Regions from separate parts of the Leuconostoc aquikimchii genome, predicted to be linked through region 4. Evidence: riboswitches for the same ligand, from Rfam matches in the RefSeq annotation. Region 4 holds a riboswitch; each other region holds the start of a gene.
The links. Region 4 has a riboswitch for thiamine pyrophosphate ahead of AB3K24_RS05185 (acetylornithine deacetylase). Riboswitches for the same ligand answer to the same signal wherever they lie in the genome.
Positions count from the first base shown of each region.

Region 1 (7,661 bases), 160 kb from region 4:
AAATTAGCAGATTTGTATACAGACTTACCAACAATCATTGCTTCAGAAGGAGATAAATAATGAAACGAACAACATATGCAGGATTAATAGATGAAAAATATCTTGGGCAAACGGTTACTTTGTCAGGATGGGTACAAAAACGTCGTGATTTTGGAGATCTCATTTTCGTTGATTTGCGTGATCGTGAAGGCATCGTTCAGTTGACCTTTAGTGCGATGAATCAAACTGCATTATTAGTGGCAGAAGAGATGCGTAGTGAATATGTGATAGCAATTACCGGTTTGGTTGTTAATCGAAATGATAATCAAGTCAATAGCAAAATTCAGTCTGGAAAAATTGAAATTAATGTTACTGATGCAAAAATTTTAGCCACTTCGAAAACACCACCATTTTATATTGAAAACGGTGTTAATGCTAACGAAGAATTGAAATTAGAATATCGCTACTTAGATTTACGACGTCCAGAAATGCAACAAAATTTGCGCATTCGTTCAAAGATCATGTCGAGTGCGATGCATTTTATGGATCAAAATGACTTCATTAATATTGAAACGCCAATTTTAGCAAAATCAACACCTGAAGGGGCACGTGATTACCTTGTCCCATCACGAATCTTTCCTGGCTCATTTTATGCATTACCACAATCGCCACAGTTGTTTAAACAGCTTTTAATGGGTGCTGGATTTGACCGTTATTTCCAAATTGCACGTGCATTTCGTGATGAAGATTTAAGAGGCGATCGGCAACCAGAATTTACGCAGTTGGATGTTGAAATGTCATTTATGTCTGCTGATGAAATCCGTGATTTGGTAAATGCTTGGGTTAAGACTATGATGCACGATGTCATCAATTTTGATCTCAACACAGCAGAAATACCAACGTTGACTTGGCAAGAATCAATGGCTAGATTTGGTACAGACAAACCTGATTTACGTATTGCTTATGAATTAAAAGAGATATCATCTATTGTCAAAACGTCAGATTTTGGTGTTTTTGCTAATGCAATCAAAGCTGGTGGTGTAGTTAAAGCTATTGCTGTCCCAGGTGGTGCGGATAAGTATTCACGTAAAGACATTGACAAATTGGCACAGTATATTGAACGTTTCGGGGCTAAAGGTTTAGCTTGGCTAAAAGTGACTGATGAAGGACTTACGGGACCCATTGCAAAGTTTTTCCCAGAAGCTGCTGACTTAATTGCGGCAATTGGTGGAAAAGTTGGGGACTTATTGTTATTTGGTGCCGGCCGGGCTGATGTGGTTAACGCAACTTTGGATTACCTGCGTCGTCAGACAGCTGAAGAATTAGAACTAATCGATCAAGAAAAGCCATGGGCTTTTGCTTGGATTGTTGATTGGCCATTATTTGAGTATTCTGAAGACTTTGATCGCTGGATTGCAGCGCATCATCCATTTACCATGCCAAATGAAGAAGATTTACATTATTTGGACGAAGGTGAGGATCCTCATCAAGCGCATGCACAAAGTTATGACTTAGTATTGAATGGTTACGAACTGGGTTCAGGTTCAATTCGTATCCACAATATGGCGGTTCAAGAAAAAATGCTTAAGGCACTTGGGTTCACACCCGAAGCAGCACATGAAGCGTTTGGTTTCTTGCTCGAAGCCATGGCATTTGGTTTCCCACCAATGGGCGGAATTGCGCTAGGATTAGATCGTTTGGCAATGTTACTGGCTGGACAGAAAAATATTCGTGAAGTGATTGCTTTCCCTAAAAATTCTCGTGCTACTGAGCCTATGACAGAAGCACCAACACGTGTGGACGGGAAACAATTGAATGCACTTGGTTTGTTTGTGTCAGAAGTTTAATCATCAAAATATAAAGATGTTATAATTACAGCATAAAGAATTTACAAATTATAACGCTTATTTTCTAACGTTCACTAGCAAGACAGTTAAAATACTTTATTTAAAAGGAATGTACGAATAAGTACAAAAATCATGCAAAAATTTTTCCATAATTTTATGAAACATCGTTACACTGGCCGCGTTGGTGGTGCCATATTCTATGCCGTGATTGTTGCTGTTGCAATGAACTATTTTTGGCGACCAGGGCACGTTTATTCGTCCGGTTTTACAGGATTTGCGCAGCTCGTTTCAACATTAACAGGTGGGAGAATACCTGTCGCATTAGCATTAGCACTGGTCAATTTACCCATGTTAATTATTGCGTGGTGGAAACTGTCTTGGCGATTTGCAACTTTTACAACGCTAGCAGTGCTATTGAGTGCCGCACTAATGCCGCTATTTGATACCACACGTGTGTTAACACCTGATCCGTTAATTAACGCATTATTTGGTGGTGCTTTAAATGGGATGGCAGTCGGAACTGCACTCAGGTATGGGGTAGGTACTGGTGGTCTTGATGTCATTGGCATGCTAGTGAAAAAGAAGTTCGATCTTAAAATGGGACCGGTAAATCTAGGCTTTAACGCGTTAATTATGATTGGTGCCGGCTTAACTTATGGTTGGAAGTATGCGCTTTACTCTATTGTCGGTGTTATTGTGAGTTCGCGGATGATTGATGCCTTCTTTACACGACAACAGCAAATGCAAGTTATGATTATTACGACAAAACCTCAGGAAATGGTACAAGGTATTTATGATAAAATGCGGCGTGGCGTCACAATTATTAATGACGCGCGTGGGGGCTATACTGGTGAAGATCGTGCGGTGTTGTTAACTGTTATTACACAGCAAGAACGTTTTGAATTACGGGAAGCCATTAAATCTGTTGATGATCATGCTTTCTCATCAACTTGGAAAATTGAACATACAGTTGGTCGATTCTATGAACCAGAATTATAAAAATAATTAAGGTGTTGATAGCGTTAGTTTGATAATCATGAGCGCTTGGACAGTTAAATATACTGAAAAAATAGTATACAGGTGGTGTGACATATGCGTTTAAATCCAGATGACATACAACAAGAAATCTATAATTTAATTCTGAATCCTGCCACAAGGGAATGGGAACGCGATTTGCTAGTACAGGCAAAAGACGACCAGTCTGGCGTACGTTTTAATGAACGCCTTGATGTACTAAATAATGGCCTGAAACCTTTAGCTACAAGAAATAATTTGACACCAGATGTGATGGATTTTTATTTAAAAATAAATGGGCAACCACAAAAAGATTCGCAAGATAAACTGGATCTGCATGCTGCATCAAATCCACCTTATCAAGAGCGTGCAATTTTTGCTGGTGGCTGTTTCTGGTGTATGGTGGAACCTTTTGATACACGTCCTGGTATCATAGCGGTTATTTCAGGTTATACTGGCGGTAACTGGCAGTCACCTACTTATGATCAGGTTGTTGGGCAGTATACTGGACATGTTGAAGCAGTTGAAATATTATTTGATACGCGATTGATAACTTATCAACAATTAGTTACTATTTATTGGCAGCTGATTGATCCAACTGATGATTTAGGTCAAATTGATGATCGTGGTGATAATTATCGACCAATTATTTTTGTAAATAGCGCGCAACAACGACAAATTGCTGAGCAATCAAAGCAAGCAATCATTGCGTCGCAACGTTATTCACGACCAATTGTGGTAGCAATTGAAAGCGCCACCACATTTTGGCCGGCTGAAAACTTTCATCAAGATTTTTATAAAAAAAATAAAGTGCGTTATCGAAAAATAAAGCATGCACGACAACTATATTTGTTTTTACAACGCTTAACTAACAAGGCTCATAGAATATTTAAAAAATAAATCGTATATTAATTTGATGTGGCTGATGCGCGAAAGATAGTTATATGATACAATAGTTTTTGTACTAGGGGCGCCGGAAATGGCTGAGAAGAACCCTTTGAACCTGAACCAGATTATACTGGCGTAGGAAAGTGCTACACTGATGACTTTTTAGGTAGCATTTTTCTCTAGTATGAGAAAAATGCTTTTTTATTGTGGTGAATTTATAATGCAATTGTAACATCACTTTAAAAAAACAATCCGTATCAGTGACGATAGTTTTGAGAACTAAACCAATCATATTAGGGAGCTCATATAATGACTGTACAAATCAAGAAAATAACTATTGTGACAATCATGGTAGCATTAGATGTTGTGTTATCACCAATTTTTAGAATAGAGGGCATGGCACCAATGTCAAGTGTGATGAATATTATTGCGGGTATCCTATTAGGACCGTTTTATGCTGTGATTATGGCAATCATTACTGGTGTTATTCGAATGATGGTATTAGGTATACCGCCATTGGCGTTAACTGGTGCGGTTTTTGGTGCTTTTGGTGCCGCAATTTTTTATAAGTATGGCCATCATATTTTTTGGTCTATGTTTGGCGAAATTTTAGGAACAGGTATCGTAGGTTCGTTATTATCATACCCAGTTATGGTTTGGTACACTGGTTCTCAGCAAAGTATGTACTGGTTTATTTATACGCCACGTTTTGTTGGGGCAACTTTGATTGGTTCAGTCATCGCTTATTTTATTTTAGGTAGGTTAACAAAAATTTCTGCTTTTAAAGATGCACAAAGCATATTTTTACATTAAAAAAATGCACGTCATTATGATGAAAAAGTGTCGTTAACTTGCTAGACTTTAAATAATTTACGGGTTACGATAGAAATATGGAAAAAAATTTGAGTCAAACAAGTGTCATGTGGTTTCGTAGGGATTTAAGAATAACTGATAATGTGGCTTTGGCAGAGGCAATAAAGTATAGTGACAAGGTGTTACTGATTTTTATTCTAGATCCACAGCAAGTAAATAAACGAAGTACGGTTAATCAAAGCGCATTTTTTGCTAGTGTTAAACAATTGAAAGATGATTTAATACATAAAGATATTCATCTTCAGATTTTACAAGGTGATTTAATATCGGTTTTTAGCAAAATAAAGCAGTTGCTGCCTAACTGGCACAACCTTTATTTTAATAATGATGAGAATGGTTATGGTAGGTTACGAGATCAAAAAGTGGCAAAATACTGTCGAGAAGTGTTAGGTGTTAGCTCACATTCATTTGTTGATTATAATTTACATGGGGCAACTGAAATTAAAAAAGATAACGGGGAAAGCTATAAAATGTTTACCCCATACTTTAAAAAATGGCTTCAGTTACCAAAAAAAGCACCTATTCAAATACAATTTGATGATATACGTCAAAAAAATATGAGTTTATCACTCACAAATTATGATGGGCAATTGAATCAACTCATCAATGAACATCACAAATATGCAGTGATTGATCAAGTTGGTGAAGCATCTGCAAATAAACTATTAAAGGCGTTCATTCAAAATAAAATAAGTTATTATGAAGAAAAACGCGATAATCCGATGTTTGACGGTACGAGTCACTTGTCAAGATATTTGAGAACGGGTGAAATCTCTATTAGAACAATTTATGAAGCTGTCAGACAAGCACCAGATGGTGATGGACGTCTCACGTTTATAAAAGAACTTTGTTGGCGAGACTATTATAATATGATTTATGCAAATTACCCTGACCAACAAACGCATGCTTTACGATCTGAATTTCAAAATATTGTTTGGAAAAACAATGCAGTAGACTTTAAAAAATGGCAAACTGGACAAACTGGTTTTCCACTTATTGATGCAGCCATGAGACAGCTCAATACGACGGGATGGATGCATAATCGTTTACGAATGATTGTTGCCTCTTTTTTAACAAAAGATTTATTAATTGATTGGCGCTGGGGAGAGGCATATTTTCGTGATATGCTAGTTGACTATGACCCAGCAAGTAACATTGGTGGGTGGCAATGGGCAGCATCTACAGGCACAGATAGCGTACCTTATTTTAGAGTATTTAATCCAACGTTGCAATCAAAAAAATTTGATCCAAAGGGGCAGTTTATTGCCAAGTTTGTGCCAGAATTAGCGCGTATAAAAGGACAAAAAATTCACGAGCCAAATTTATTAACATTGGTTGAACAAAAAGAATATGGTGTTAAGTTGGCATTAACTTACCCATCACCAATTGTCAATCATAAACTTGCTAGAACGCGAGCCATTGCTGTCTATGAGGAAAGCAAAGATGTTTTTAATAAGGCTTAGTAAACTTATTTTTACTTTTGAAAAGGGTTATTAATAGATTTTATCAAGCGATAAGTGTAAACTGATTGTACAGTAAAAATTTGTATATGAGGAGATATCAATGTTTTTAGCCATTAAAGAAATACGATATGAAAAGTTGCGATATGGATTAATTATTGCACTCATATTTTTAGTCAGTTATTTATTGATTATTTTAACCGGCTTGTCATCAGGTTTGGCCAATCTCAATAAGGCGGCTATTAATGAGTGGGGCGCTAAAACAATTATTTTAGATAAGGACTCTGAGGGGCGATTAAGTCAATCATTTTTATCTGCTCAAACACTCAAATCTACTCAAGGAACGCAGATTTCGCAATATAGTTCGTTGGTCAAGTCTGACAAGGATTTAAAAGAAAATGCCCAAATCATTGCGTTGCCTAAAAAGTCATTTGTTTATAAAAATTTAAAAGTGACACAGGGTGATAAGTTTTCAGCTAAAAACACAGCTTTTGTATCAGATGTTTTTAAAAATGATGGGTTTAAAATTGGGGACAAATTACAAGTAGCTAACTCAAATGTAAAATTAAGCATTGTTGGTTTTACACCTCGTGCAACGCTGAGTGTGTCACCGGTTATTTATACATCGTTTGAGACAATCAAACCAATTAATCGTGGTGTCATCAGTGCTATTTTAACGCTAGACGCCCCGGGGAAATTGGCAAAATCCAATAACACTTTAGCGATGAGCATGAATCAATTTATTAATAAATTACCGGGATATCGTGCTCAAAATTTAACCTTTAATTTTATGATTGGTTTTCTGTATGTTATTATTTTTATTGTTATTTCAATTTTTTTGTATATTTTAACGGTCCAAAAATTACCAAATTTCGGTGTCCTCAAGGCACAAGGCATTTCAACCAGTTATCTTGTGTTAAATACGTTGGTCCAATCGTTAATTATGTCAGTTATTGGCGTCGCTTTAGCTATTATTATTGGTGCAATAACTGCTATGATTATTCCAAGTGAAGTACCAATTATGATTAATGTGTCTAATATCTTATCAACGAGTGTTGGCGTAATCATGATGTCGTTGTTTGGTAGTATTATTCCAGTTCGTCAAATCACTAAAGTTGATCCGTATACAATTATTGGAGGTTGAATAGCATATGGCAAATTTTGTTTTTTCATCAGTTAGTAAAATATTTGGCCAAAATACCAGTGAATATGTTGCCTTGGATAAGGTTAATTTTGAGGCAAAGAGCGGGCAACTGATCGTTGTTGTCGGACCATCAGGTTCTGGAAAAACGACATTTCTGACAATTGCCGGTGGGTTACAGACGCCAACGTCAGGCAGGGTGATGATTAGTGGCCAGTCAATAACCGAACTCACAAAAAAAGCGCAGGCGCAGTTGAGACTAGAAAAGATTGGTTTTATTTTACAATCTTATAACTTGGTACCATTTTTATCCGTTAAAGAACAGTTTACTTTAATTCATAAGATTAAAAAAGACAACATGTCAACGCATGAGTTGAATCAATTACTTGATGATTTAGGCATTCTTGCTTTAAAAGAAAAATATCCTAGTCAGCTGTCTGGTGGTCAAAAACAACGTGT
Region 1 is NZ_JBFPER010000001.1:881,495-889,155, forward strand. It holds gene hisS (histidine--tRNA ligase) at 1-60, shown strand, start outside; gene aspS (aspartate--tRNA ligase) at 60-1,826, shown strand; gene AB3K24_RS04395 (YitT family protein) at 1,959-2,825, shown strand; gene msrA (peptide-methionine (S)-S-oxide reductase MsrA) at 2,919-3,740, shown strand; TPP riboswitch at 3,797-3,887, shown strand; gene thiW (energy coupling factor transporter S component ThiW) at 4,038-4,541, shown strand; gene AB3K24_RS04410 (cryptochrome/photolyase family protein) at 4,619-6,064, shown strand; gene AB3K24_RS04415 (FtsX-like permease family protein) at 6,165-7,205, shown strand; gene AB3K24_RS04420 (ABC transporter ATP-binding protein) at 7,213-7,661, shown strand, end outside.
Region 1: linked by a shared signal. The riboswitch ahead of thiW (energy coupling factor transporter S component ThiW) and the one ahead of AB3K24_RS05185 (acetylornithine deacetylase) in region 4 are both predicted to bind thiamine pyrophosphate.

Region 2 (7,661 bases), 630 kb from region 4:
AATTGTGTTTTTAATGCTAAAATTGCTTTATCGCTTAACAGCTTAGCCCCACCTTTGGCTACCATAACAGGATCTAAAATATAATTACCAAAATTATATTTTTTTAACGCCTTGGCAACAGTGTTCACTGTTTGAACGTCACCAAGCATGCCAGTCTTCACTGCAGAAAGAGATAAATCCTCAGCGATTGATTGTATCTGTTGTGTGATGACTTCAGATGGTATCATTTGAACAGACTGAACACCAAGCGTATTCTGTGCTGTAACAGAAACAATGACATTGGCACCATAAACACCTTGTGCCATAAACGTTTTCAAATCTGCCGATACGCCAGCACCGCCACTGGAATCCGTTCCAGCAATTGTCAAAACCTGCAATGTGTCATTAACCATGATTGACCTCGCGATTAATAAATGCGTCAAGTTCGTCTTCTTGTAATAAGAATAGTTCATCCAACAACTGATTAACAAAAAAACCTGGTGTTTTAACTTTTTCACTCGCCTTCACGCCAGCTAACTTCATTGTAGCCATTGCTCGCAGTGTATTTTCAATTGAAACACTATCACCATTAAAAGTGCCAATTAACGCTGAGAGGGCATCCCCTGTCCCAACATTTGTTGCCAAAAGTGGCACATCCACGTCAATTATTTTAGTCGTTTGACCATCACTAATAACATCTGTTTTGCCACTTAAAGCAATAATTGCGCCCGTTTTTTTGGCTGCCAATCGCGCAATTTTTTCAACATCTCCGTTGCCTGTCGCATCAATCCCTTGACTAGCAAAGTCAATATCAGCAAACCAAGCAATTTCAGCTGCATTACCACGAATAATATCAACGTGTGCATCCGCCATAAGCGCTGCCACTGGACGGCTTCGTGAGGGTATACCCACCGCAACTGGATCCAAAACAACAACTTTGCCAGCGTGATTTGCTAATTGTGCTAATTTAATGGTTTCGAGTAATTCCGAACGTCGCCAAGTGCCACTGTTGATAACAACAGCATCACTTGCAGTAACCAAGTCTGGAAATTCTTCTAGCTCACGCGCCATAATAGGTGACCCACCAATAACATTGATAACATTAGCCACAAACTGTGGTGTCACGTAGTTTGCATAGTTAAACACAAGTGGTTTCTTATCTTTTATTTCTGATAACTTCATAACTTTTTCTCCTTGTATTGCCTGGTTTCACACAATAAAAAAGCCGTTGACCGAATTCACAAAAGGAAATCAGTCAACGGCTAAAAAAGTAAGCAAAAAACTTAAATTAGTAAGCGCGAATGTATCTCCCTTCGCACGCATTACCGTGATCAGGTTCAATGGGTGTTTCTCAGCCAAATGGCACCCCAGACATATTTATTTAGTTTATGAACTTATTGTAGCTTAGAATCGGTAATTATGCAAGATACCTGTCATCCCCACCAATTTTTATCATCAAAATCACGCATTTGATGTGTCAAAGACAGTTGTTCTGCCGAGTTGACATGAATGTAACTGGTTGTATAAGGATTTTTCATTAATTGTTTCATCTGATTAAACATATCGCTAGTTAAAAAAGCTGCCAACGCGGTGTGACTAGGCCAAAAACTCCATAACATATACTCAGATTTGCCATTACTATTTTGAGCAAGAATGGCATTTTCAGGTACGAGCTGTGTAATTAATTCATCATTACGATCTTTCGTTTGAAAAGCAATTTGATGCATAACATCACCACGAAACTGACCATTAGTCACCAAACTATCAAATGACATCGGCCGTTTAAAATGTGCCACTAAGTCTGGTGACGCAATAATCAGGACATTTGTCCCTGCTAATTGTGACTCTTTCCCCAAATAAAAGAATTTATCTGGTTTTATAGCCTGCAAGGTTAACAATTCTGCTGGTGTTTGTTCAGGTGCTAATATTAAATTAATTTTCATAAGAAAGGCTCCTCTAATAGTTTCACAACATTCGGTGACAATCGTGATTGATTATCGCTCATAAATTTTTTTACGCCAGCAAACGTTGCCAAATCAATCGTTGTGGGCAACAATTTTGCATGACTTAAATGTCGTGCAAAAGTAATGTCTGCTACCGTTATCATATCCACACCCCAACCATCAGGTAGTAATAATGACGTCCAGTGATTATTCAGCAGTGCTTCTGCACGTTTGAAACGCATATCTTGATTAATAAAACTACGTAAATCATTTGGTTGTAATTTATCATTCATAACTTAATTCATCGACGTGACTCATCAACACGCACCTTTCTCGTGAACTACATGATCACAATTTTTCCAAATGGTTGACTAATACTTAACTTCTTATCTTTTGGTAACAGCCAATAGACATGCCTAAACTTCGTATGTAAACTATTGGTTTCACCATCCCCATCTGTTAAAATCACAACAATTGTTTGCTTGGGATTAAATTTTTGTGCAACTAATGTATTAAAAATACTCTGAAACGTTGTACCACCACCCGCATGTCGCACCCAGTCATTCACTTTTTTTATGTCATGCACCTGTGTATCAAAAGAAAAAACATGCACGTCAGCGTCAAATTGTTTGGTTAGTTGTAAAACATTTGCCATCATGATACCAGCCTGTTGATCAGAAATTGATGCTGAATTATCAATAAAAACGGCCAGTTGCGTATTATACGTACTTATTTCTCCAACTAAATCTAATCGATAGGCTTGTCGTCGGTTAAATCTCGCACGTGATTCACGCCGTTTATTTGGCAGTTGACTTAAACCAGTGCGTATAACAGCACGCCAATTTCGTTTAGGCGCAATGACTTCATCAATTTGCCGACGAACTGCATGTGATAATTGGCCGCGACCTGATCGTTTGGCATCATCCGTTGCCTTTTTAATCACCATATTAAGCGCTGATGTCGCTTCAGCAACAGACTCCCCAACACTGGACCAGTCCCCATGACTATCCAGCTTGTCATTGCCACGCATCGGCACTTGATCTACAAATTCCGACAGGCGCGCAATATACGCTGCTGAATCCTCTCCAGCTGGTAACATTTTACCGTACATTTCAAAGATTGTTTGCAAAGTCACGGCACTGGGTAATTGACCTAATTGCTCTGGCAAATATTGGTTGACAGCAAGGTCCGTTCCTAAGTCAATCAGCGTGTTATGTTGCCGCTTTTTGGCATAACGTAGGGGATGTTGCCAAATAACATGCAGTGCCTCATGAGCCAACGCCAACGCAATTTGATTATGATTGGTAAAAAGGTGTGTCAGTAACTCTGGGTTAATCACTAAAATCCAGCTGTGATTGTACCACTTAAGTGCTAACGCATAAGGTGAATTGAGATCATTTTCACGGGTTAAATTCATCACAATGTTGCCATATAATGGCGATGCATCCAACAACGTTTTAACCCCATCAATCATTAAATTGTCTTTTTCGTTGATATTCATCGCGTGGCAATATCCATAATTTGTTGATATAAGACATTCGCATAATGTGTATCAGAAGCGTATAAATCATCTAAAATAGGTGCGTTTGTAATTTGCTTAACAAGTGCATATTGACCATCTGGTGCCACCATATTTAATAACTGACTAAAACGACTCGCATGATTATTTAAAGTTAAATCAGCTGTTAAAAGTAAAGTTTTCATGACTGTTAATTTTTGAATTTCAGGCATGTCTTGAAATGTGTCACGAATTTCACTTGGTAATTTTGGTCCATCAGGCTGTGATTCAAACACGTCCACTGCCGTCAAACTCACCGTTTTTTGATGCACATAACTTACAAATTGTGTGGCGACCATTTGTCCTAAATCACCAGCCACCAGATCAAATAATAAATCATTTTGATCACTAACCGGTAACGTTTGTAATTCATATAAATTATCTGATACACGCTGCCAAGCACGCGGGGTGGGATTCAGGTCTATGCCACGTGTGTCTGGATAAAGTAATTCCGCATTTTCTGCAATAAATTGACGTACCACGGTATGAATATTTTGACGTTTACCACCATTTTGGCCGGCCCAGTTTAACCAACCACTGACAGATACAGACATCACTAGGCGTGTGGTACGGTCTTTGATTGCTGCATCTGATGTTTGCACAGCATAGTCTGAGTCTTCAAACCCAGACATCGAATCATCTGGATTTTCTGCTAAAATAAGATTCACATTATCTGGCAAAATAAGATCATTAATTTGCCGTTGTAACACTAAGTTCATAAGTTCACCTTGAACTGCCTGTGAGCCACGGTTAAATTCATCTAGAAACCAAATAATGGGCTGTTCTGGTGATAGCTCTGCCTGTTGAATAATTTGAATCAACGTATGTGTATAGCCAAACTTCACATCAGCTAATTGGCCATAATTTTTAGTCATCAAAAAAGCTGCATCTGTTAATGGCGGGATTGGAATAGCTAAGTCACCTTTTTCTGACAAGGATACAACGGTTGTAAACAACTTTGCCCCTAATTTTTTAGCGACATCCAACACCAAAGCTGACTTACCTATCCCGGCCTCACCGACAATAGTAGGCACATTCCCCCCTTGTAAGACCAATGGTACAGCAATTAATAATTGTTGATATGATAGTGACATTGATAACCTCTTTTTTTCTTATATCAATTTTACCGCTTCTTGGCGTTTCATGCTAAAATAAAAGTATGACAAAACTACTAATTCTCGGTGCTAACGGTCAGATTGCAAAACTTGTGGTCCCTATGTTAGCTAATACCGATACAGAAATTAAATTAACTTCACTTCATGCACGCCTAGAAAAAGGTATTAAAGGACTTGATGCCGTTAATGAAGATGCCATGATTGCAGCACTTAAAGATATCGATATTGTTTACGCAAATATTGGTGCAGAAGGCCGTCAAAAAGCAGCGGCCAACAGTGTCGTCAACGCCATGCACCATGTGGGCGTGAAACGTCTAATTTGGGTTGCTACCATTGGCGTTCACAATGAACTTCCTGCTGATAAACGCAGTTTATGGGCTAATATTATTGGCACCACTGACAATGAAAATACTTATATGGGCGATCAAGCTGCAGCTGTTGCACGTATTGAACAATCAGCACTTGATTACACTGTTGTGCGCCCTAATGAACTGATTGATGATAACATCATGCAATCACTTCAGGTGCAAACAATACGCGATGAAGAAATAATCGGCGGCCCAATCACACGAACAAGTGTCGCAGCGTTCATTACGCAAATTATTTTACAGCCAGAATCTTATATCGGTGACTCTGTTGCAATCTCAGAGAACGCAACGCACTAAAAAAAGTTCAAACAATCGTTTGAACTTTTTTATTTTGCATCCGGCTTTGCTTCAACATATTGCCAATAGGCATCAATAATCTTAGCTGATATTTTACCGTTTGTGCCATCCAAATAATTGTTCATACCTGGTATTGCCATAGCTATTGCAAACGGCTGACCTGGTGTATAAGCAACCATTGATTCAGTATACGTTTGATTCCCATTTGTTACAGTTTCCGCGGTTCCTGTCTTAGCATGCACTTTTGGTACCAACTTATGCATATCTGCCCCACCTGTGTTCCAAGCATCAGATCCGTTAGCGACACGATTCATACCATTTTCAATCGTATCCCACTCTCCAGCATCTAATTTAACTTGGCCTTGGACCTTCGGTGTTGCTGTCCAAACAGTGCTTTGCTTGTCACTGTTAGGTTGCCCTTGTGTAACCGAGCCAACAATATGTGGTGCCACTAGATAACCACCATTGGCAATCACTGACACATAGCGTGCCAATTGAAGCGTCGTATATGAATCATATTGTCCAAAGGTTTCATATAAATACTTACCTTGTGCTTCACCAGTAGTCGGCCCACGATAGCCAGCCGTTTCGCCATCAATATCAATACCTGTTTTTGTGCCTAAGCCAAATTGACCTAACCCATTACGCAAAGTTTGGAAAGCATCTGAACGCAATCCTAATGGTGCGCCAGGACTGTAAGTTTGTCCACCAATTTTCATACCTAATTGTACAAAGTACGTGTTTGACGAACGTTCTAGGGCCAGCCCTGCGTCAATTGGAATAGGCGTCCCCGCTTGGTTCCAATAAGATGTAATTGGTGGCGTCCCTTGAATTTTGATCGCTTGGTCATTTAATACCGTGTTATTTTGTGAAATCACGCCACGTTGGAAACCTGTTGCCAAAACTGCCGGCTTAATAACGGATCCCATAACAATAGCATGATTAATATTGCCTAATGGATTGGCCGTTTCTTGACCAGTTGCATGATTGCGATCAACACCAGCCATCGCGTAGATACCACCAGTGTAAGGATTAATGACCGTGGCATAAGCGCCTTCAACATCGCCACCTGGCAAATTATCTTCTAATATTTTTTGAACAGCACTTTGGAAGCGCGCGTTAATCGTTAGCTTAACATTATCGCCAGCTTGGCCGTTATATTTAATTTGAGAAGATTTGATTTGACCACTACTGCCCGTTGTGACAAGCGTTTGTGAAGCTGAACCTTTCAGAATAGACTCATAGCCCTTTTCTAAACTCGAATTACCAACCGGTTCGTTTTGCGAATAACCTTGCGCAAGCAAGGTGTGCAAACGATCTTCTGGCAATCCTGTCGCTTCATTAGTCACTGTACCCACAAGTGATTTGAATTCATTTCCCTCTGGGTATTGTCGTGACCAACTCGTGCCCAATTTAATACCTGGAAACTCGCTTAACCGCTCACCAATTTCAGCTAACTCTGTATTTGTCACATCTGATTCTTTGATGAAAGTCGTTGACAATGTATAAGCGCCACTCATACGTTGAAATATCATTGCTGCATTTTTGTTGACATTATCTGCTAAATCAGCACGTTGTACATAGCTGACTTTATATGTATTGATCTGTTCAGGTGTCAATGCTATTTTATCATTTTTATGTTTTTTCGTTATAATTTTAGCTATTTTTTCATTATTTGATTGGTTTGCTAAATAAAAGTCAACTTTTGCGCGCTCACTAAGCCGTCCGGTATCAATTGTCATCAGCTTGCTTAATTTAACAGCTGTTTGACGCATAGCTGGTGCAGTAACTGATGTGCCACGTGTAAATGTTACTGCAGCTTGTGCCTTATTGCCGACAATGACACGACCAGTTGCATCATAAAACATACCACGAGGTATATTACCTTTTTCAATAGTTTCATCATTACGATTAACCTCGCTTTGATAATATGCACCTTGTTTGATCGTCAAAAAAGCCAATTGAACAATAAGTGCAATCATCAATGTCAATGCGATACCAAGTAATATATTTAAACGCGCCGGCAAGTTTGCACTGGCATTATTTTTTTTGTCACGATCTTCTAAGTAAGGATTGCGTTGCATGTTTGACCCCCGTTTTCATCAATAAACTACTTATATAGATTACCACAAATCTCATTTTATCGCTAAAAATACCCGATAATTTGTTATATTAGTAGCATGAGTAAAAAAAATATTTTTATTTCACCGTTAGCGTTGAGTTTTTGGTTACCATTATTAGTCATGCTTGGCTATTTCATATACCGTGGTATGGCACCGTTTGGCACTAATTCTATCCTAACAGTCGATTTAGGACAGCAATATATTGATCAATTTGCTGCCTTCAAACACACTTTATTAAGCCATCCTAGCAGTTTTTTCTATTCGTTTAGTAATGCGTT
Region 2 is NZ_JBFPER010000001.1:413,204-420,864, reverse strand. It holds gene thiD (bifunctional hydroxymethylpyrimidine kinase/phosphomethylpyrimidine kinase) at 1-392, opposite strand, end outside; gene thiM (hydroxyethylthiazole kinase) at 385-1,161, opposite strand; TPP riboswitch at 1,271-1,359, opposite strand; gene AB3K24_RS02135 (hypothetical protein) at 1,413-1,922, opposite strand; gene AB3K24_RS02130 (hypothetical protein) at 1,919-2,215, opposite strand; gene AB3K24_RS02125 (vWA domain-containing protein) at 2,263-3,423, opposite strand; gene AB3K24_RS02120 (ATP-binding protein) at 3,420-4,574, opposite strand; gene AB3K24_RS02115 (NAD(P)H-binding protein) at 4,640-5,260, shown strand; gene AB3K24_RS02110 (penicillin-binding transpeptidase domain-containing protein) at 5,290-7,344, opposite strand; gene AB3K24_RS02105 (YfhO family protein) at 7,441-7,661, shown strand, end outside.
Region 2: linked by a shared signal. The riboswitch ahead of thiM (hydroxyethylthiazole kinase) and the one ahead of AB3K24_RS05185 (acetylornithine deacetylase) in region 4 are both predicted to bind thiamine pyrophosphate.

Region 3 (7,661 bases), 870 kb from region 4:
TGATAACGGAAAAGTTGTACTATTTTTTCAACCGGCGACTAAATTTAAAGCAAGATATTCAACTTTAGGGTTCAATGATACTGCGTCATTAGATGAAGGCGCTTTTTGGCCAACAGCCTTTGCAATCAAAGAAATAACGCCGGCTGTTCGTCAACAGCTTAGTGTTTTAATTGGGAAAAGTATTCAGAAATGATGATATGTATGCTGTTTGATATTGAAGAACAAGTCATGGTATGATTAAGTCAATTAAATAAATCACGGTTGGGCGAGAGCTTCAAGAAATGAATTGGTCGGGGAACCAGTTGTTTTTTGAAGTTTTTTCTATTTAAGGAGATAAAATATGTCATATGTAGTTATTGCGTTACTAATTGTTGTTACTATTATTTTTGGAAAGATAGCAATAAAACTCGGATTTTCAGAGGTTGTGGGACAACTTTTATCAGGGATCATACTCGGATCGAGTGTATTGAACGTCGTACAACCGACGAGTTTGATTCATTTATTGTCAGAAATCGGTATTTTCATACTGATGTTAAATTCTGGTATGGCATCTGATGTTAAAGAGATGAGAAAATATATTAAGGCATCAACTTTAATTGCGATTATGGGTGTTGTGGTGCCTGCCATATTATTTCCTATCGTCTTTATATTAATGGGTTATACACTAAAAGTAGCCATATTTTCGGGCATTGTCTTTTCAGCCACATCTATAGCGATTACTTTAGCTGTATTAGCAGAACAAAAGAAGCTTGCAACGCCTATGGGCGCCATAATTTTATCTGCGGCGGTGCTTGATGACGTGATTGCATTAATTGCAGTGACACTATTTTCTGTATTTATTGGTGGTGGTACACTTGGATTGGGCAGTTTGTTGCCCTTAATTGCTTTTGCGGCAGGCATTATGTTAAGAAAGTTATCATTTTCTGATCAGCTGGCACGCGGGCTCAATGGTTTGGGAAACTGGCTATTTTATCCAATATTTTTTGGTGCGATTGGTTTAGGGTTGGCTATTCAAAATTTGAATGATAAATTAATACCAATTATTTTATTCAGTGTTTTAGCTGTCATGACAAAATTTATTGGCTCGTTATTTGGGGCTAGATTAGCTGGTTTAAATAAAACGGTTGCTCAAGCTATTGGCGCGGGCATGATTTCCAGAGGCGAAATGGCCTTGGTGATTACACAAATAGGGATAACTTCTCATCTTATTGGGGATGCAGTGTCTGCGGAATTCGTTGTCGTTATCATGGTTTCAACTATCATTGCGCCAATATTGATGAAGCCGTTGTTTAGTCGCGTGAATTAAAATAAATAGTTGGTCATACTAAAACTCGGTTTCTTAGACAGTTTATTGATGGCGCTCAGTAATTGAGACAGAATGTCCTCTGATTCCAGCAAATTATTCGGTTCACATCATGAATTTCGTCTAAGACGCCGGATTAATTTAATTTTTTTCAATCATGATTAATTGGCTACCAAAAGGATCAGTTAACCAGATTTGCCCTGCTATTGTAGATACATTTCTGTCACTCAAGTTTGATTGTAATAAGTTAAAGTAGGAACTATCTACCGATACAGTCCAATCTAGTAAGCCATTATCTTGATCACCACGTTGCGTAATATTGCGGCCTAACCAGGTGTTATAAGCGTGATGGTGATGATAGCGATTGTGTGAATAAAAGTGGGCACTATCGCTAATTTTTGCTGTTAATGCCATTTTTAAGCTGTTGATGAAAAAATCATCACCCTTTGTGAGATCATTGCCAACAAAGTGGAGATGACCAATTTTCATATCAGCAGGAAAGCCAGACCAATCACTTTTCTTTGTTTGTAGTAATGTCTGAACATCGACATCCTTGGTGCCCATTTTAATAAAATTATTATCCCATTCCCAAAGTGCTTCAGGACGGTCATGGTAAAGTTCAATACCGTTGCCATTGGGATCATTTAAGTAAAACGCTTCACTAACATCATGATCTCCTGCCCCTAAAGGGTAGTCAATGAGAATCAGACGTTCGATAAGACTTGCTAGGGAAGCAGTATCCGGGAAAAGCAATGCGAAATGATAAAGACCTGCCTGTGGTTTGCTAGTTTTGTGCCCATCAAAAATCAGCGTTAAAAATGGTGTATCTGAGTTTGTAAAAGCATACGAATAGCTATGATTGCTGGCTTGCATTTCAATTAGACCCAAAATATCACGATAAAAACGGCGCATCATTGTCTCATTGTCTGCCATCAGTGTCAAGTGTTCGATGTTGTAATTAATATTTAACATGTTGTTCCTCTCTACTTACTATTTATAAGTAATATTAATGGTTTTTGACTGGTTTGTCTAGTAATATTTGTTTAATATTGACACAGACAATGACGTGGTGTACCATGAACGTATAATTAAATAAAGATATCTGGGGTGCCTAACTGTTTTACTGGCTGAGAAATACCCATATAACCTGATCAGATTAGAATCTGCGTAGGAAGATATGATTGATAATATTATTTGTCGAACTGTTTTTTGCGTATTTTAACGTGAGAAGCAGTTTTTTTATGTTTGGGAATTGAAATGGCGAAAAGAGGCTAGATAGGTTTGGTTAATAAAAATATTGATTACTCACTGTACTTAGTTACAAATCGGTATGATTATTCAGATGAGCAATTTTTGAACGTTGTGTTTGAAGCTTGTGACAGTGGCGTAACACTAGTTCAATTGAGAGAAAAGAACGTCACGACAAAACGATATTTTGATTTAGCAGTTGCAGTAAAGAAAATTACGGATAAATTCAACGTACCGTTAATTATCGACGACCGTGTTGATATCTGTTTGGCTGTGAATGCAGCTGGCGTACATATTGGAGATAATGAATTGCCGATTAAGATCGTACGTCAGTTGATTGGTAAAGATAAAATTTTGGGTGTATCAGTCAAAGATGTTCAACATGCTAAAGCAGCTGAGGCGCAGGGGGCCGATTATTTCGGTGTTGGTGCCATTTACCCAACAAAAACAAAGGTGATCACAAAACATACCACAATAGCAACATTAAAAGACATTGTTGATCATGTGGATATACCAGTCAATGCCATTGGTGGGATTAAAGAAAATAATATTCTCAGTTTGAAAAATACAGGCATTTCAGGTGTTTGCATGGTTAGTGAACTTATGCAGGCAGAAAACGTACGTACGAAGGTGTTAAATTGTTTAAAAAGTGTTGAACAGCTGGTGTAACAATAGTTGTTCAATAAATAAAGATAAGGCGGGGTTAGTATGATTACAGTGAACGGCAAGACCAACACGGTAGCACATGCTGGGCAAAGTATCTTGGAATTGTTAAGTCTCCTCGAGGTGCAAACAGCGCGCGTTGTCGTTGAGCGCAATGGTGCGATTGTGACGCGAGAAACGTATGATAGTTTGTTGCTTGAAGATCAAGATGATATTGAAGTGATTTCATTTGTTGGTGGTGGTTAAGAAAAATGATGAGGGTAGAGGACATGGAAAAGATAAGTATTGATGGCACAGAGGTTTCTGAAATATATATGCAAATGAAAACCCGGAATGTGGCAGGCACACAGGAAAAGTTGGCGCAAGCTCATGTTACGATTGCCGGCGCTGGTGGTTTGGGTTCTAATATTGCGATTGCATTAGCCCGTTCAGGCGTCGGACATTTAACATTGATTGACTTTGATGTTGTTGATTATAGTAATTTGAACCGACAACAATTTAAACTGAGCCAAATTGGCGTGCCCAAAGTGATTGCTTTAAAGCAAAACATTTTAGAGTTTAACCCATTTGTAGATATTACGACGGTGCAGACGCGAGTCACTTATGAGAATGTTGAAGCGTTATTTAAAACAAGTGATGTTATCTGTGAAGCCTTTGACGATCCAACAAGTAAAGCGGTGATTCTGCAATCGGCACGTGAGATTTTCTCTGAAAAGCCGATTGTGATGGGGAATGGCTTGGCAGGTATACACAGTGCTAATAACATTGTGACACGCAAGATGCGGAAAAATGTCTATATTTGTGGCGATCAGACAACGGCTGGGGTCGAAGGTTTGATGGCACCACGTGTGATTATTTGTGCGGGACATCAAGCGAATATGATTTTACAACTGCTCGTTAATCAAATAGAAATCTAATGATAAAAGGAAAAAATAATGCGACAAAATGATGATTTAATTATAGCAGGGCACAAATTCACTTCTCGATTTATACTTGGATCGGGAAAGTACTCATATGACTTGATTGATTCTGCTATCAAGTATGCTGGTGCTCAGATTATTACGATGGCGTTGCGCCGCTCGAATGCTTCATCAGAAAATATTTTGGATTACATTCCAGATGACGTGACGATTTTACCAAATACGTCGGGATGTCGTAATGCTGAAGAGACGATTCGAATGGCGCGTATTGCGCGCGAACTTAGCGGTAGTGATTTTATTAAGCTCGAAGTTATTCCGGATACAAAGTATTTGCTACCTGATAATTATCAAACTTTAAAAGCGACTGAAGTGTTGGCAAATGAGGGATTTATTGTGATGCCCTACATGTTACCAGACTTAAATATTGCAAAGCAGTTAGTAGATGCTGGCGCAGCGACAGTGATGCCATTGGGCGCACCAATTGGCACTAATAAAGGTTTAGCCAATAAAGATTTAATACAAATATTGATTGATGAGATTGATGTACCAGTGATTATTGATGCAGGCATTGGTAAGCCAAGTCAAGCAGCAGAAGCAATGGAAATGGGCGCTGATGCAATTATGGCAAACACAGCTATGGCCACGGCGGGCAATATACCGTTGATGTCTGAAGCATTCAAATTAGCGATTGAAGCAGGACGTAAAGCCTATTTGGCAAAGCCAGGACGTGTGATTAACGACAAAGCTGAGGCGTCATCTCCAACATCAGGTATTAGTCGTACAAAAGAATGACAACGACCAAAAAAGGCGCTGTTGATACTTATTGGCTTAAAATTGTTGCATTAAACTTTTTTGGATGGCTATTTATTTATGCTGATCGTACAGTATTGAATCCGATTATGCCAGAAATCCAAAAGATATTTGGCTTGAATAATGTCGCATTAGGCATGATTTCTTCTGTATTTTTTTTAACGTATACAGTCTCGCAAATACCTTTTGCTAAATTAGCCGACCGCGGTAATCAAAAGTGGCTTATTGGTCTAGGCTGTGTGTTTTTTGGAGTAATGACTGTTGTTTCAGGATTAGTCACAAGTTTTGGCTTATTTTTAGTCTTACGTGCGTTAGTTGGCCTTGGTGAAGGCACTTTTTATGGTGCTTCTTTTGGTTTATCATCACAAAATATACCTAACAAATATTTGACAATCGGTTTGGCAATTATTAATTCAGGTCAAGCAATTGGACAAATTACTGGGACAATCATATCAAGTTATATTGTGTTACAGTATCATATGCACTGGTCTGTACCATTTATTATTGTTGGCATACCAACGATAATTGTGGGTATCTTGTATTTAACTGTGGTTAAACATACTCATCATTCGTCAGAAAATCGCATGGGAATATCACAATCAAAGACTAGTCATCAAAAAATACATACTACTCGTGCCTTATTTACCCAGCAGTTAGTAGGTACTTATGTCATGTTATTTGCCTCAATTTATGGTCAAATTACAATGCTGACTTGGTTACCTTTATTTTTAACGACTTATCGACATGTTAGTGGATCTAACGTTGGTTGGATCGCCTCAATTGTGCCAGTTATTGCTGTGCCAAGTGCGTTGATTTTTGCAAGATTAAACGATAAAATCACCAATGCCAGACGTTTACTTTTAATTCTTGTGCCTATTTCGAGTTTATCACTTGTGACAGGGATGGCAAGTAATAGTCATGTTGTGCTAGTCGTATCGCTTATTGTTTATGGTATGACTGGGAAAATGACAATTGATCCTATTTTATTGTATACGGTGAAAAAAAACGCACCTGATAAGCAATTAGCGACAACATTTGGTGTCTATAATTTTTTTGGTATGATTGCCTCAATTTTAGCACCGACGATCATGGGATTTTTGATGGATTTGACGGGTAGTATGGTCACAGGATTTTATCTTTCAGCAATATTGCTTCTTGTTGGCGTAGTCATGTTTAGTTTAATAATGCCTGAAAAAAGAAGTGTATAGCGTATGAATGACGAAAAATTAATGACATTATTACATGAATTTAAACAGTTAGGGGCTACGTCGATGGGAGGCGTCACCCGATGTGTTTATGATGATAATTGGTCATTGGCGCAAAAAAAATATGTTGCAATTGCTAACGATTACGGTCTGTATTGTTTTTGTGACAAAATGGGAACTATTTATGCCGCAACAAGTGATCATATTAGCCATAAACCAGTTATTTTGACAGGCTCACACATGGATACGGTGGTAAATGGGGGTTGGTTAGATGGTATTTATGGTGTTGTGTCTAGTGTTTTAGCTGTTGGACAATTGTTTCAGAAATTTGGGACACCCAAAATACCGTTGTGTGCGGTTTCGTTTTCCGAAGAAGAGGGTTCGCGGTTTGATGCCACCTTTACAGGATCGCGCTACCTCACACATCAATTAGATGATGCTGTTTTTAACTTAAAAGATCGCACAGGTGCAACGTTTAACCAAGAACGGCAAAATCGCGTGACTGAATTAAGACAAGTGACGCCGATAGGGATACCTGATTTTAAAATTCGGTCATATATTGAATTGCATATTGAGCAAGGTAATACACTAGATCAATCGCCGGCTAACATTGCTGTCGTAACAGATATTGTTGGGCAGAAACGGCTACTGATAACAACAAAAGGCATCAGTAATCACGCAGGAACAACTCAAATGTCCGGACGCGTTGATGCCATGCGGAAAGCCGTTGACCTTATGACTAAAATTTATTCATCTTTGGAACTGATGAAAGGGTTACGATTTACAATCGGGAAAATCATTGCTTTCCCCAATGTAGCGAATGTTATACCGGAAAAAGTCGATATAGCATTAGACATCAGGCACATAGATCAGAATGTGTTGGACCAAGCTTTTGAGCAGGTAACTCAAATCATTAATGCTGTTGGGGCGACCTATCGTTTAACAACTAATGTTGTGGCAACGCCTATGGATTATCAGCTGCAACAACAAGTAATCCGTAGTACGAAACAAGAAAAATTAGTGGGGGAAAGGCTGTTTTCTGGGGCGGGCCATGATGCACAGGTCATAGCAAACAGTAAAGCACCTAGTGTGATGATTTTTGTACCAAGTCAAAATGGCGTCAGCCATGTGCCACAAGAGAATACGGCTGAGTTTGATCTTTTAGCAGGTCAACGTGTGCTGAAGAGAGTATTATATGATTTAGCCTATTGCAGTTGATGTACAGGTTAGACAGTTCACTTCACAAGTGGACTTTTTTTTATTGTAGGTATAATAACAATTGGGTGAGATAACAAAAATATGATAAACTAAAAGAGATTATTGCTACCTTGTTCACATGTTAGATCAGGTATTGCTTATCTAACATGTAAACAAGAGGACATCATGAGGAGACGTGGTTACAGCACGTCAGAATAACTGGGGGAAATTGAATATGAAATTTAGTAATAAGACGATAACTATGGGGGACTTTTTTGGAGGAATGCAAGCAAACAAGGATGTCTTCAAAACACT
Region 3 is NZ_JBFPER010000001.1:177,485-185,145, forward strand. It holds gene AB3K24_RS00960 (iron chaperone) at 1-193, shown strand, start outside; gene AB3K24_RS00965 (cation:proton antiporter) at 341-1,306, shown strand; gene AB3K24_RS00970 (VOC family protein) at 1,445-2,275, opposite strand; TPP riboswitch at 2,397-2,494, shown strand; gene thiE (thiamine phosphate synthase) at 2,585-3,220, shown strand; gene thiS (sulfur carrier protein ThiS) at 3,260-3,460, shown strand; gene thiF (sulfur carrier protein ThiS adenylyltransferase ThiF) at 3,484-4,131, shown strand; gene AB3K24_RS00990 (thiazole synthase) at 4,150-4,926, shown strand; gene AB3K24_RS00995 (MFS transporter) at 4,923-6,152, shown strand; gene AB3K24_RS01000 (Zn-dependent hydrolase) at 6,156-7,367, shown strand; gene AB3K24_RS01005 (leucine-rich repeat protein) at 7,582-7,661, shown strand, end outside.
Region 3: linked by a shared signal. The riboswitch ahead of thiE (thiamine phosphate synthase) and the one ahead of AB3K24_RS05185 (acetylornithine deacetylase) in region 4 are both predicted to bind thiamine pyrophosphate.

Region 4 (7,661 bases):
TCAGAAGCGTAAAATAACAGCTATATCCTCTGAATATAAAAAAACCAATAACTGAGATAGATTTTATACTATCTAAGCTATTGGTTGTAGTACATAATGACGATTCCAAATATTTAAAAACTATATTTATTATCAGTCGTATCTTTAATATACTTTGAAGTTAGGCCCTCAGCTTCAAGGAATTCACGGAATGGGACTAATTCCTGTGCTTCATAGCGTGTTTTGTAAGCATTAACAACCGCTTCACTGTACAATTCTGTATCAAGCTTCAATGTTTCCACAGGAATTGGACGATCCTTCGTGATCTTTGCATCAATAACAACAACACGTCCCTGATTGTTGTAGTCGACTGCTTCCTTCATGACACGATCAATATCTTCAATACGCCTTACGGTTAAACCAACCGCACCTTGTGCTTCGGCAATCTTTGCATAATCAACATCAGTAAAATCAACACCAAAGTTGTATGTGTTGGTGTCCTCATACTTGTTCTTGATAAAACCATATTCTGTATTTGTGAACACGACGTTGATAACAGGTAAGTCGTAGCGGACATTTGTGACAACATCTGGATACGTCATTGAGAAGGCACCATCACCCATTAAGTTCCAAACTTGACGATCTGGATACGTATTCTTAGCACCAATACCGCCTGGTAAACCAATACCCATTGTTGCAAACAGTGGTGATGTACGCCACATGTTTTTAGGTGTCATGTGTAAGTGACGTATGGACATTTGCGTCACATTACCAACGTCAGTTGAGAAAATGGCATCTTTTGCTGCATACTTATTAATTGCATGATAAACTTGGTAAGCTTGAAGTTCGCCTTCAGTTTTTTGTTCAAGCTTATTCATGTAATCACGCCAGTTTTGTACGTTTTTAATATTGGCATGCCACCAAGATGATTCATTAACTGGCGAAACCTTAGCAAGAATCTCATTAATGGCATCACCAGCATCTCCTAGGATAGCAACATCATTTTGATGACGTTTACCTAGCATTGCTGGATTATTATCAATTTGAATGAACTTATTAACATTTCGGAATGTCCCTTCAACCTCTGAAAATGGGAAGTTTGTTCCGACAAATAATACAGTATCTGCTTCAAGAATGGCTTCATTAGCTGGTTTCCAGCCAACACGGAATGTTGAACCTGTAAAGGCTTCAAAATCCCAGTCAAACGTTTCAAAGTTCTTACCGGTTGTAATAATAGGCGCCTTGATCTTACGCGCCAATTCTTGAACGGCAGGACCATGTCCCATCGTACCAACACCAGCGTAGATGATTGGACGCTTTGCTTGGTTTAGTATGTCAACGGCTTCATCGATATCCGTTTCGTCAACAGGCGCTGATTTATATTCTTTATACTTTAAACCTGACGAATATAATGGTGATGAATAAAGTGAATCTGCATCAATTTCTGAAAATCCAAAATCAGCAGGGACTTCAAGTACTGCAACGCCACGCTTTGAAATTGCTGTCCGAATTGCGTCATCAACCAAATGAGGTAACTGCTCTGCAGTAGCTACACGGCGGTTGTAAACAGCAATGCTTTCATACATTGGATTTTGATTTAATTCTTGGAATGAATCCATGTTTAACTCACGAACTGGTTTAGATCCCAAAATAGCTAATACCGGCGTGTGATCCATCGCTGCGTCATATAAACCGTTGATCAAATGCGTCGCACCAGGGCCACCTGAGCCAACTGCAACACCCAATTTACCGCCAAACTTCCATTGCATGACAGCTGCCATTGCACCGACTTCTTCATGTTTAACTTGTAAGAATTTGATGTTGTTTTCAGGATTTCCCATCGCATTCATCAAACCACTTAATGTGCCGGAGGGAATGCCGTACATTGTGTCAACACCCCAGCCTTCCATAACTTTCAAAGCTGCTAACCCAGCTGATATTTTCTTATCTGACATTTTAATACTCTCCTAAAATAAATATAGTTTTTGTAAACGCTTACTTTATCACTATTTTAATTATAGCCTAATTATTGTATCATATCAAGTGATTGTTATTCGCTAAAAAATAGTCAGTTTTATAGCTAAAAATGATACGAATTACATCAGTCCCATTAATTTTGCAAATGTTGGCACAATTAAATCAACAATTAAGCCAATAACTACCATTGAAATAGAAGCCATAGCACCCTCTACCTCACCAACTTCTATGGCCTTTGCCGAACCAATGGTATGTCCAGCTGTACCAAATGATAATCCTAATCCTATCGGATCTTTATCTAACTTAAACCATTTGATCAGTTGGCTACCCAAAGCATAAATGACAACAGCATTAACAATGACTGCCATCGCTGTAATGGATGCGGCCGTTGTGCCCATTTGGCCACCACCTGCAATGACAGAAGAAATTGGTAATGCGATTGCCGTTGTTGCCGCTTGGGGCAACATAGCGATCGTTGCAATTTTTGATAAACCAAATAGACGTGAAATGGTAAAAATAAGAAACAACGCTATTGTTAATCCAACGAACAAAGAAGTAAAAATGCGTAGCCAATACTGTTTCACTAAATCACGACGTTTGTATAGTGGGACCGCAAACGCCATTGTTGCTGGACTCAAAAACCAAAAGATGAAATCACCCCCAACTTTATACTGTTGATAAAGTGATGTGACAGGTTGCTGTAATAAGCTAGATAAGCCAATCAAGATTAAAATACCCAGTACCATGCCGATAAACAAGGGTTGAAATATAAAAATTGGATACTTCTTGAATAGCTGTTGGCCAATCCAATAAACGGCAATCGTTAAAAAAATGCCCCAAAATGGTGTGCTTAAAAAAGATAACATATAGCTACTCCTAACAACCTATAATTTGTGATGGGTTTTATCACTAATTTTCGCCACTAGTTGTGATGTATACGCAACTGACAGTAAAAGAACGATAGTTGAAATAATCACTACTGCAATAATTTTAATGCCTTCTTGTTTAAATAAAGTTAGCGAACTGGCAAGCGAAATTCCTGAAGGTACAAATAACAAGCCAATCAAGCCAATTAAATTTGTTGACAGGCTTTCTACTTGTTCTAACTTAACAAGGCCACTCACTAAAGCAATAAATAATAATATTAAACCAACTAATGGTGTTGGTACAGGAAATCCGGGTAACACCAATGAAATACCAATTGATAAAATATTAGCCACCAGTAGAATACTACTAAAAATTAGAAATTGCGTTAATAGTGGCGCAGCTTCCTTTTTCTTCTCCATAAAACGATCGCCTCCTGAATATTGTAAGCGTTTACATTGCAGATTTAATTGTACACCATCACACCCATATTGCAAGGGATTTGAAAAATTATAAAACAAGACAGATCTTTTACATGAAAATTTCTCAGTCAAAATTTTAAGAAACTAACGCTTTCAGTTACGCCATGAAAGTTTGCGCACAAAAATCATTATAAAAGTTCAAAAAAAAAACGCACGAAAATGAAGGACTAATGATATAGCATTGACCAATTATTCGATCAATAAAGATGGTTAAAAGCAGTGACCCAAAACTAAACCAGCCACTTTTCTTCTTGATAAGCCATTTCCCAAAAAAGCACTTCATAACGCAACGAATTTTTAAAAATGTTTGTTAAGTGTGTACGTTGAACAGATGTTTGTTGTGTTGTTAACGTATCAAATTTTTGAATTAACCACTCAGTCAAGGCACTAAACTCAGATGAACTATACATCGCAATCCACTCACCGTAAAGCGCATGTTTGGCACCTGGCGAATGAGCTAAACTTTTACCAATTGTCTCATATCCCCACATACAAGGTAAGAGTGCAGCCAGGAGTTCTGCTTGTCCGCCAATCTGAGCAACTGATAGTAGATAATTTGTGTATGCCAATGTTGTCGGTGATGGTTCTGCAGAGGCTAATGTCCCTTCGTCAATATTAAATTGCGCAGCATACTGCCGATGTAATGCCATTTCTTCAGTTAAAGTTGACTGTAAAATTTTTGAAAACTGTGTCATGGTTGTCAAATCAGTGCTTTTGAGAGCACCTAGGGCAAACATTTTAGCATAATCTATCAGATATACATAATCTTGTATCATATAATATTTGAATTTTTTGATGGGTAACGTACCAGCACCGATTTCTTGCACAAATGGATGATTTAGATTAGCTTGCCAAATATTGTCAATTTCTGTGATGATTTCTTGACTAAATCCCATTTTTACTCCTTTTTGGTCTGTGTCCAATTCACAATAAACTGTGCTAAAGATTGACTATATTGCACTAAACGTTCAACTGAAATACTTTCATCAACTGCGTGTGCATGACGTAAGTCACCTGGCCCGTATATGGCAGCGGAAATGTGTGCGTCACCAAACCAACCACCATCCGTGACACTTGTTGAAACAGAAATTTTTGTTTTCGTTTCAAAAACAGCTAGGTGCGCGTTTAGCAATGTTTGAACTGCGGGATGATTTTTATCTACTTCGAGTGCCGGAAATATTTCGCCTCTGTCTTCAATCATCGAATTGCCGCCCCACTCAAAAGTGGGTAAGTGGTCTCGCAACCATGGATCTGACTGTGCTAATCGGGTTACAAATGATTCGATTTCTTGTGTGACAGATTGATAGGTTTCATTTGGATAAAAGTGAACTGTTATCCACAAACGTGCCTCATCAGCGATGAATGCTGCATTTCGACCACCTGAAATTACTGCAGGATTAATCGTATTCGTGCCAGCAGGAAAACCAGGATAAACTTTGTTCACTGCCCAGTCACGTTCCAATTCCTGCAAACCAATGATTAACTTTGCCATTTTTTCAATGGCACTCGCCGCTCTTAAACCGCCACCAGCATGGATCATTTCACGACGCAAGCCATCATGGTAAGTTTTGTCACTTTTAATCGTAATCCAACCTGTAATAACACCACCCTGCCCTTGGATTTCTAAATCACTTGAATCTGTTACAAGTGCAAAATCTGCTGTATAGCCATGTTCAATTGTTGATTTCGTACCGGCCTCACCAACCTCCTCACCAATCACTGATTCAAATAGTATTTTACCAGGCAAGGCGATGTTTTGATCATGCAAAATTTTTAATGCGAATAAAGCAGCTGCCAAACCGCCTTTCATATCTGATACACCACGCCCAATGATTCGTTTATCATGAACCACGGCATCAAAAGGTGAAAAATGCCACTTTTCATCCGGATTTAACGCAGCAACATCCATATGGCCATTAACAATCAAACTTTGATATGCAGAATCGCCAGCTTTGGTACCAACTACGATATCGTCATGATCATATAATTCCCACTGGTCAATATCAAATCCCAAAGGCCGTAAAAAATCAGCAACAAAATTTTGGGCCTCACGCGTGTTTCGTGCTGGCGGCGCTGGTGTTTCAAAAGCAACCAGATTTTTCACTAAATCTAATAACTCATCCTGTTGTGTCTCAATTTGTTGATTAACTTCTGTTAAATCCATGCTTTACCTCCACAAAAAAAGCACTTTTGCCAGCGGACAAAAGGTGCTCTAAAAATTGCGTTTAAACGTATCATAAATCACTTTCCTCCGCTGGTATTATCCATCTCAGGTTCAAAGGGTACTTCTCAGCCATTTGGCGCCCCCAGTATATTATTTAATTATGTCACAAGTGTAACGAATTTTGACAGATTTGTCAAAATGATTTTGAGTAGTCATAATTCTTACTTTTGCCCAACACCAACTTGAAGTGATTTAATAGGTTTATCAAATGCTTATTATTTTAACAACGCACCTAATGTATCTGGTACATATCGTGGGCCCCTAACAGAGGTTACACCGTATTTTTTTAATGTTTCGAGTGTATATGCTTGCTTATCGTATTTTGTCATTAAATGTATATGCATGACATACTTCATCGCAATATTTTTATCGCGATAAGGATAAGACTGGTTTACTTTGACAACTAAACATTTGTAGATAATGGCTGAAACCGGTGCGGTAACATACAGGTAAACCACATCATTCTCTTTAATATGTGTGGTTTGCTTCCAAATAATTGTTTCATTCTCAGAAAATGCTTTTTCTAAGTCAAAATAGTTTGGATTAGCTGGCACAAGCCACTTTGCGCCTGTAGTTGTTGGCGCGTAGCTAAAACAATTTTTGGCAATATTTTGCAATAAAGCGACATACTTTTCTTTGATACTTGCCGCAAAAGAGCCTAAATTATTTTCAACTCGGAAGTTCGTATATTCAGCATGATAATCAGTATCGATTATTTTACCGGTGACCTCTCCTGTTGCATTAACAATAATGATTACTGCAAAATTAGTCTCGGGTATATTTGTTGTGTATTCAAAAAAATTATCTTTTTTTTGAAAACCAAAAGTAATTAACTTTGAATTTTGAGGTTTTAAATTTGTAAATATTCCTGCTTCTATTGTCATTTTTTCTCCTGCACAATCACGTCATCGTCAACTAGTAACTTTTCATCATGTCATTTCTAAAATTAGCTTGTTAATAACAGCGTGTCCCAGCCATATTTAGAAGCACCAGTTTCAATAATTGTATCACCAGCATTTATTTGCCATAAATTTGATTGTAGTCATAATAGCGATACCCAGCTTCGCTTTTTTCAATTGGTTTAAAAGTGGCTTGTTTATCATAAAATATGCGTGTGCGACGCGTGATATTGGCCAACCTTACCATGTCACTTGTTTTTAGTATAGGAGGTCCTTTCGTTGACTTTAACATGACGTTATAGTTTAATATTGATTATAGCATGGTGTTACTATAAACTCGAAAGTCAGGTGTTTTATGAAGCAAGAATCTCTTTTCTCTAGCCAATTCCAAAAGACCCCCTTAGCTAGTCGTGTGCGACCACAAAATTTAGATCAGTTTGTTGGACAACAACAGTTATTGGGTGATGGCAAAATACTAAGAGAAATCATTGAAAATGATCAAGTGTCGTCAATGATTTTCTGGGGGCCACCGGGCGTTGGCAAGACAACACTAGCAGAAATTATTGCCCGAAGAACAAAATCTAATTTTTTGAGTTTTAGCGCCGTTGATAGTAGTATCAGCCAAATCAAAAAAATTATGAAACAAGCTGAGTTAGATCGTGAAATTGGGCAACAAACAACAGTTTTTGTAGACGAAATCCACCGTTTCAACAAGGCACAACAGGATGCTTTCTTGCCTTATGTTGAGAAAGGCAGCATTATTCTAATTGGTGCAACAACAGAAAATCCCTCATTTGAGGTTAATTCTGCCTTACTATCGCGTTGCAAAGTATTTGTTCTTCAGGCATTGAAACACGCTGATATTATCACGTTAATTGAAAATGCATTAAGCAACCCCAATGGTTTTGGTAAACAAACAATTAAGATCGGCCATGATGAAATTCAAGCCATTGCTAATTTTTCAGATGGTGATGCCAGAATGGCTTTAAACACATTAGAAATGGCAATACTTAACGGTGAAAAAACTGATGATGTGATCACAGTCACCATCGATAATTTAAGTCAGTTAATTACTAAAAAATTTGTATTATACGATAAAAGTGGTGAAGAACACTATAACATTATCTCAGCACTACATAAATCAATGCGCAATAGCGATGTTGATGCTGCAATCTACTGGCTTTCACGTATGCTTGAAGGTGGTGAAGACCCATTATACATTGCCAGACGCTTAAT
Region 4 is NZ_JBFPER010000001.1:1,044,604-1,052,264, forward strand. It holds gene spxB (pyruvate oxidase) at 114-1,934, opposite strand; gene AB3K24_RS05170 (LrgB family protein) at 2,076-2,822, opposite strand; gene AB3K24_RS05175 (CidA/LrgA family protein) at 2,841-3,242, opposite strand; gene tenA (thiaminase II) at 3,533-4,198, opposite strand; gene AB3K24_RS05185 (acetylornithine deacetylase) at 4,201-5,466, opposite strand; TPP riboswitch at 5,532-5,620, opposite strand; gene AB3K24_RS05190 (MmcQ protein) at 5,742-6,410, opposite strand; gene AB3K24_RS05195 (replication-associated recombination protein A) at 6,781-7,661, shown strand, end outside.